One region of the Streptomyces sp. NPDC008317 genome, then DNA from elsewhere that is predicted to be linked to it. Evidence: riboswitches for the same ligand, from Rfam matches in the RefSeq annotation. Region 1 holds a riboswitch; the other holds the start of a gene.
What was found. Region 1 has a riboswitch for glycine ahead of gcvP (aminomethyl-transferring glycine dehydrogenase). Riboswitches for the same ligand answer to the same signal wherever they lie in the genome.

Region 1 (3,943 bases):
TTCGGCATCGCCGTGGGCGTGGTCTGGCGGGACGTGGAGAGTTCGCTGTCCCAGATGCACGGGGAGCGGGTGGACACCGGCGAGACCCTGGTCGGCGACAATCCGTCCGACGAGCTGGCGAAGCGGCGCAATCGGGCGGTCTGAGCGGCTCACCGACGCCGTGCCGTACACGTGTACGGCGATTGTCGGTGTCGTGCGGCACGATCGGTACTTGTGAGAAGTGCGCCGACGATCCTGCATCTGGACATGGACGCGTTCTTCGCCGCGGTCGAACAGGCGTCGAAGCCGAGCCTGCGGGGCAAGCCGGTGGTGGTCGGCGGCCTCGGCCCCCGCGGCGTCGTATCGACCGCGTCCTATGAGGCGCGCGTCCACGGCGTCCACTCCGCGATGGCGATGGCCCACGCCCGCCGCCTCAGCCCCAACGCCGCCTATCTCGTACCGCGCTTCGGCATCTACCGGCAGATCAGCGAGGCCGTGATGGCGCTGCTGCACGAGGTGTCACCCCTGATAGAGCCGCTGAGCCTGGACGAGGCGTTCGTGGACCTGGAGGCGGGCGGGCACGGCGCGGACCCGCGGGCGGTCGCCCGGCGGCTGCGCGCCGAGATCCGGGCCAGCACCGGGCTCACCGCCTCGGTGGGGCTCGCCGGGTCGAAGCTGCTGGCGAAGATCGCCTCCGAGCAGGCCAAGCCGGACGGCCTGGTCGTCGTCGAGCCCGGCACCGAGCGCGCGCTGCTCGAACCGATGCCGGTACGCACCCTGCCCGGCGTCGGGCCCGCCACCGCCGAGCATCTGCGGCGCGTGGGCATCACCACCGTTGGCGAGATCGTGCACGCGGGGGAGCCGGAGCTGGTCCGGCTGCTCGGCAAGGCGCACGGCACGGGCCTGCACTCGATGGCCGCCGGCCTCGACAACCGCCCCGTGGTCGCCGACCGCGACGTCAAGTCCATCTCCGTCGAGGACACCTTCGACGCCGACCTCACCGACCGCGCCCATGTGCGGTACGAGATCGACCGGCTCGCCGAGCGCTGCGTGCAGCGGCTGCGCGGCGCGGGCCGCTCCGGGCGGACGGTGGTCGTCAAGGTCCGCAGATACGACTTCTCGACGCTGACGCGCTCCGAGACGCTGCGGGCGCCGACCGACGACCCGGGACTCGTACGGGAGACCGCCAGGCGGCTGATGGAGGCCGTCGACACCACCGGCGGTGTGCGGCTGCTCGGGGTGGGCGTCGCCGGGCTCGCCGACTTCACGCAGGAGGATCTGTTCGCGCACGCGGCGGGGGAGGGCGAGAACGCGCCCGAGGAGCTGCCCTCGGCGCCGCCGCCCGCGCCGGAGCGGGCCAGGCTCTGGTGGCCGGGCCAGGACGTGGAGCACGAGACGTACGGCTCCGGATGGGTGCAGGGAAGCGGGGTCGGACGGGTCACCGTGCGCTTCGAGGTGCCCTCGGACACAGTGCCCGGCCGGGTGCGGACCTTCGCCGTGGACGACCCGGCGCTCGCGCACCGCGATCCGCTGCCGCTCGACCCGGGCGAAGCGGCGGGTGCGGGCCGGGGGAAGGAAGAGGGTGCGGGGCAGGGGGAGGAAGAGGGCGTGGGGCAGGGGGAGGAGGACGCTCAGTCCTCGCCCGCGAGCCGCCCGAAGTCCCGGTCGGGGGGCGGCGGCGGCTCCGAGCCGGACGTCGGCACGTCCATCCCATAGTGGTGGTAGAGCTGCAACTCCTGCTCCGGCGACAGGTGGCGCCCCACACCGAAGTCCGGCGCGTCCCTGATCAGCGCCTTCTTGTACGGCACCCGCAATTCGTCGTCCACCACTTCGCTGGGCTCCAGCGGTACGAACGCGTCGCGCGTGAACAGCCCGGTCCTGACGGCCGCCCACTCCGGTATGCCGGTCGCGTCGTCGAGGTACACCTCGTCCACCGTGCCGATCTTCGTACCGTCATGGTCGAAGACGCGGCGGCCGATCAGGCTGCGCGGATCGATGTCGGTCTGCACGGTCCCTCCAACCAATGACGAGCGATGTCTGGGTACAGCCAAAGGCACATCCTGGCCGGTGTCGACTCGGGCAGTGATCACCGCCCCCCGCCCCCGCCGGGTCCCGCCGCCTCGCTGGTAGGCTGGTGATCGGCCGCAGACCCCGTGCGGGAGAGCCTCCGAGACAGTGTCGGAGGCGCCGAAGGAGCAAATCCTCCCCGGAATCTCTCAGGCATCCGTACCGCATGGACGAGGTCACTCTGGAAAGCAGGGCACGCACCGGGAGCGGTTTTCCGGCACGGGCCCTCACCGACGGTGAAAGCCGCTCCCACGGGGGCGGTGAAGCTCTCAGGTTCTGATGACAGAGGGGGAGGCCGTACGGGTGTCCGCGCGTCGCGGCACCCCCCGAAGGTCGTCGCAGACCAGGAGGCCTCCGCAGATGACTTCCCGTCGCATTCCCCTCGCCGAGCTGGAAGCGGGCGTGCCGTTCGCCAGGCGCCACATCGGACCCGACGCAGCGGCGCAGGCGAAGATGCTCGCCCAGGTCGGCTACGGCTCCCTGGACGAACTCACCGAAGCGGCCGTGCCCGACACCATCAGGAGCGCGCAGGCCCTGGCGCTGCCCGAGGCCCGCACCGAGGCCGAGGCGCTGGCCGAGCTGCGGGCGCTGGCGGACCGCAATCAGGTGCTGGCCCCGATGATCGGCCTGGGCTACTACGGCACCTTCACCCCGCCCGTCATCCTGCGCAATGTGATGGAGAACCCGTCCTGGTACACGGCCTACACGCCGTACCAGCCGGAGATCTCGCAGGGCCGCCTGGAGGCGCTGCTCAACTTCCAGACCGTCGTCGCCGACCTCACCGGGCTGCCCACCTCCGGCGCCTCGCTGCTCGACGAGAGCACCGCGGCGGCCGAGGCGATGGCGCTGTCCCGCCGGGTCGGCAAGGTCAAGCAGGGCGTCTTCCTGGTCGACGCCGACACCTTCCCGCAGACCGTCGCGGTGATCCGGACCCGCGCGGAGCCGACCGGCGTCGAGGTCGTCGTCGCCGACCTGTCCGAGGGCATCCCGGCGGAGATCGCCGAGCGTGGCGTCTTCGGCGTCCTGCTCCAGTACCCGGGCGCCTCGGGCGCCGTACGGGACCCGCGCCCGGTCATCGAGGGCGCGCACGAGCTGGGCGCGGTCGTGACCGTCGCCGCCGACCTGCTGGCGCTGACGCTGCTCACCTCGCCGGGCGAGCTGGGCGCGGACATCGCGGTGGGCACCACCCAGCGCTTCGGCGTCCCCATGGGCTTCGGCGGACCGCACGCCGGATACATGGCCGTACGCGACTCCTACGCCCGCAACCTGCCCGGCCGCCTCGTCGGCGTCTCCGTGGACGCCGACGGCAACCGCGCCTACCGGCTGGCCCTCCAGACCCGCGAGCAGCACATCCGCCGCGAGAAGGCCACCAGCAACATCTGTACGGCGCAGGTCCTGCTCGCCGTGATGGCCGCGATGTACGCGGTCTACCACGGCCCCGACGGGCTCGCGCAGATCGCCGGCCGCACCCACCGCTACGCCGCGGTGCTCGCCGCGGGCCTGCGCGCGGGCGGCGTCGAGATCGTGCACGACGGCTACTTCGACACGCTCACCGCGCGGGTGCCGGGACGCGCGGCCGAGGTCGTGGCCGCCGCCCGTCAGGCCGGGGTCAATCTGCGGCTGACCGACGCCGACCTGGTCGGTATCGCCTGCGACGAGACCACCGACCGGGCCCGCCTCGCGGCCGTCCTCGACGCCTTCGGCGTCCAGGGGAGCGCCGCCGACCTCGACGCGCTGGACGCGGCCACCGAGGACGCGCTGCCCGCCGGACTGCTGCGCACCGACGCGTATCTGACCCACCCCGTCTTCCACCAGCACCGCAGCGAGACCGCGATGCTGCGCTATCTGCGGCGGCTGGCCGACCGCGACTACGCGCTGGACCGCGGGATGATCCCGC
Region 2 (3,943 bases), on a different contig from region 1:
GGCCGCGCCCGCCGAGGCCGATGCCGCGTCCTGGTACCACGTCACTCCGCCGGAGCCGGACTGGCCGGCCGAGGAGCGCGAGGAGTGGCTGACCGTCTTCAGCCGCACCAGCCTGCCGTCGATCACCGTCCACGAGGTCGCTCCCGGGCACTTCGCGCACAGCCGCTCGCTGCGCCGGGCCGCGACGCCGGTGCGGCGGGTCCTGCACAGCCTCTCCTTCGCCGAGGGGTGGGCGCACTACGTCGAGGAGGTCTGCCTCGAAGAGGGGTTCCGGGCGCGGGACCCGCGCTTCGCGATCGGGGTCGCGCTCGAAGCGCTGGTCCGCGTGACGCGGCTGACGTGTTCCATCGGGCTGCACACCGGGGCGCTGTCCCTAGAGGACGCGACCCGGCTCTTCATGCGCGACGCCCATCTCGCCCGGGCCGGGGCCTCCGCCGAGGCGCGGCGCGGCACCTTCGACGCGGCCTACGGGCGGTACACCTGGGGCAAGCTGGAGATCATGCGGCTGCGCGAGCGGGCCAAGCGGAAGGCTTCCTTCACCTTGCCCGAATTCCACGCCGCCCTGCTCGCCCTGGGCAGTCCGCCGCTCGGCCTGATGTCCGCCGCCCTGGACGATTCCGGCGCTTGAAGGTCGCTCATCGCCGTTCGGGATCCGCCGGACAGGCCCTAGCGGGGGCCCCAGGCCGGGCCGCCGGCGAAGGCTTCGCGGTCGAAGAAGGGCTGCCCGTTGGCGCGCATCCACATGGCGACGGGATCGTAGACGTCGGCCATGGCGACGGTGGAGACGGGCAGGCCGTCGGGGACACCGGCGACGGACTGCTGCATCATGAGGCGGACGGACTCGACGGACTGCGGAGAGTCGTCGTAGACCTCGACGCCGATGGCGAGATAGGGCTCGCCGAGGGTGGGCTGGACCCAGGCGCGCCGGAGGGCGCGCACGGCGGGCGTGCGGTGCGCGGCCTGCGCGAGCAGAGCGTAGAACTGCGGAATCTGTAGCGAGGGTTCGCCGATCTGGAGCGGCCCGGCGGGCAGCAGGTCGAGCCCGGCGGCGATCCGGCGCAGGTCGAGCCAGGGCACCCCGACCCCGCCGCCCGGCGCGTGCGGGTTGAGCCAGAGGCCCCAGCGGTCGGGGAAGAGGGTCAGGGCGATGTCGCGCCCGGAGACGACCTCGTACTCCCGGGTCCAGCCGCTGGCGGCCAGCTCACGCGGCGAGGTGACGCACGGCGCGTAGCCGTGTCCGCCGATCCGGAGGTTGCCGTACTGGGCATCGGCCGAACCGGGCGTGCCGTGCCAGAGCAGCATCCACACCTGGCCCTCGGCCAGCGACGCGAGCAGGTTCTCGTATGCGTCGAAGCGACCGGGCGCCACCTGGAGCAGCATCTGCTCCACATGGCCGGCCGCCGCCGCACCGCCTTGCGCGCCCGCGATCACGTGGGACCGCCCCTTCCCCTCGTTCGGTCTGCCCGGCGCACACCTGTGCGCCGCCCGCCATCAAACCAGGTCACGTCCTGGATCCCCACCCATGCCGTACGGCCTCCCGCCGGTCGGTCCCGTTCGGTCCCGATGAGTCCGGTTCGGTCCGGTTCAGTCCCGCGTGAAGAACGGCCGTACGGTCTCCAGCATCCAGTCCGCGACCGGGTCCTGTGCGACGTCCAGCAGAATCAGGTGGACGGGCCAGGGCAGCGGCGCGGCGCCGAGGGCGCGGCCGATGGCGTCCATGGCCGCGGCGCGGTCCACGTCCTGCCAGCGGTCCAGCTCGACCCCGACGAAGAGCGCGGGCGGCTCCTCCTCCACGGCGGCCAGCGCGCGGCGGGCGGACAGCACGACCGGGGTGACGGCGAACTCCCCCGCGGCGGTGGCGAGGAAGTCCACCGGCTCGTCGTCGTGGTCCGGTTCCCACAGCCGTACGCGGGCGCCGACCGTACGGCCGGGCGTGCCGTCCTGCTCGTACCGTTCGGCGGCGCCGCCGCGGCACAGCTCGGCGACGGCGGCGGGCGGCAGCGGCACTCCGACGGCGCCGCCGGGGTTCAGGGCGATGCCGACCAGCGGCGGCAGGCCGCGGGCGAATTCGTGGACGGGCGCGACGGTGCAGGCCATGCCGTCGGCGGCCTGCCGGAACTGCTGCTCGGAGCTGAAGACCGGCACATAGGTCGCGCCCTCCAGTTCGACGGTGGGCAGGTCGAGCCCCGGCGCGTCCGGCGCCCCGCCGTTCGGCAGCGGCACCCAGACATGGGAGCGCCCCAGCACCTCCAGCAGCCGGGGGGCGGCCGAGGGGTTGCCGAGGCTCGCGGTGAGCACCTCTTCCAGCTCGTTGGCCGGCCATATGTACGGTGCCGTGTACGGTGCCGGAATCTCCATGTCCACCCTTGTCCGCCCATGTGCCACTGTCCTGCCCGGAAACCCTAGCGGCTGGCGTGCAATGATTGGCGGCACAACTTGCATACCGGCCGTTGGAGGCCGCGCGGGAGAGTTCCGTCCCCTCACCGGGCCGGGCGCCGAAGGAGCAAGCCCTCCCTTGAATCTCTCAGGCACAGATACCGCGCGGGCGAGGCAGATCTGAAAAGCGGGCGGCTCCCTTGACGGGGAGCGGCCCCACCCAAGGTGCAAACCGGGACCCGCGAGGGTCACGGTGAACCTCTCAGGTTCCGATGACAGATGGGGAGACCCGGGGCGAGCATGCCCCGGCCCGCCCTGTCCGTCCCGTGCCGTCACCCCTCTGGGAGCCCTCCGATGAGCCAGCCACCGACCTCCCCGCGCCACACCGCCCTCGACGCGTCGCACCGCGCGCTCGGCGCGACCATGACCGACTTCGCGGGCTGGGACATGCCGCTGCGGTACGGCAGCGAGCGCGACGAGCACACCGCCGTCCGCACCCGCGCCGGACTCTTCGACCTCTCCCACATGGGCGAGATCACCGTCACGGGACCGCAGGCGGGCGAGGCCCTCGACCACGCGCTGGTCGGCCACCTGTCGGCGCTCGCGGTCGGCAGGGCCCGCTACACGATGATCTGCGCGCCCGACGGCGGCATCCTGGACGACCTGATCGTGTACCGGCTCGCCGAGCAGGAGTTCATGATCGTCGCCAACGCCTCCAACGCCCAGGTGGTGCTGGACGCCGTCACCGAGCGCGCGGCCGGTTTCGCGGGCGCCGCCGTACGCGACGACCGGGACGCGTACGCGCTGCTCGCCGTCCAGGGTCCGGAGTCCCCCGGCATCCTGAAGTCGGTCACGGACGCGGACCTGGACGGGCTGAAGTACTACGCGGGCCTGCCCGGCACGGTCGCCGGGGTGCCTGCGCTGATCGCCCGTACCGGTTACACCGGCGAGGACGGCTTCGAGCTGTTCGTCGCGCCCGCCGACGCCGAGCGGCTGTGGCAGGCGCTCACCGAGGCCGGGGCCGCGGCCGGGCTCGTACCGTGCGGCCTGTCCTGCCGGGACACGCTGCGCCTGGAGGCGGGCATGCCGCTGTACGGGCACGAGCTGACCACCGCGCTGACGCCGTTCGACGCGGGGCTCGGCCGGGTCGTGAAGTTCGACAAGGCGGGCGACTTCGTGGGCCGGGCGGCGCTGGAGGCCGCGGCGGAGAAGGCGGCGGCCACCCCGCCGCGCAAGCTGGTCGGGCTGATCGCCGAGGGCCGCCGGGTGCCGCGCGCGGGGTACGCGGTGACCGACGCCTCGGGCGCCGTGGTCGGCGAGGTCACCTCGGGCGCGCCGTCCCCGACGCTGGGCGTGCCCATCGCGATGGCGTACGTGGACGCCGCGCATGCCGCGCCCGGTACGGAAGGGGTCGCGGTCGACATCCGCGGCACCCGTGAGCCGCACCGGGTCGTGGCGCTGCCGTTCTACAAGCGTGAGCGCTGACACGCTCGTACCGCCACCTGGTACCGGGCCTGTCCGGCCGGTACCGGACCTGTCCGTCGAGCCGACCGACCGCGCCGTCCCC

Region 2: another riboswitch for glycine. It lies ahead of gcvT (glycine cleavage system aminomethyltransferase GcvT); the one in region 1 lies ahead of gcvP (aminomethyl-transferring glycine dehydrogenase).

The regions. Positions count from the first base shown of each region.
Region 1 is NZ_JBIBFQ010000007.1:473,414-477,356, reverse strand. It holds gene ACFY9V_RS24755 (MerR family transcriptional regulator) at 1-144, shown strand, start outside; gene ACFY9V_RS24750 (DNA polymerase IV) at 214-1,695, shown strand; gene ACFY9V_RS24745 (PRC-barrel domain-containing protein) at 1,611-1,988, opposite strand; glycine riboswitch at 2,126-2,221, shown strand; gene gcvP (aminomethyl-transferring glycine dehydrogenase) at 2,407-3,943, shown strand, end outside.
Region 2 is NZ_JBIBFQ010000004.1:235,249-239,191, forward strand. It holds gene ACFY9V_RS14490 (DUF885 family protein) at 1-628, shown strand, start outside; gene ACFY9V_RS14495 (enhanced serine sensitivity protein SseB C-terminal domain-containing protein) at 667-1,380, opposite strand; gene ACFY9V_RS14500 (enhanced serine sensitivity protein SseB) at 1,585-2,358, opposite strand; glycine riboswitch at 2,453-2,550, shown strand; gene gcvT (glycine cleavage system aminomethyltransferase GcvT) at 2,731-3,861, shown strand.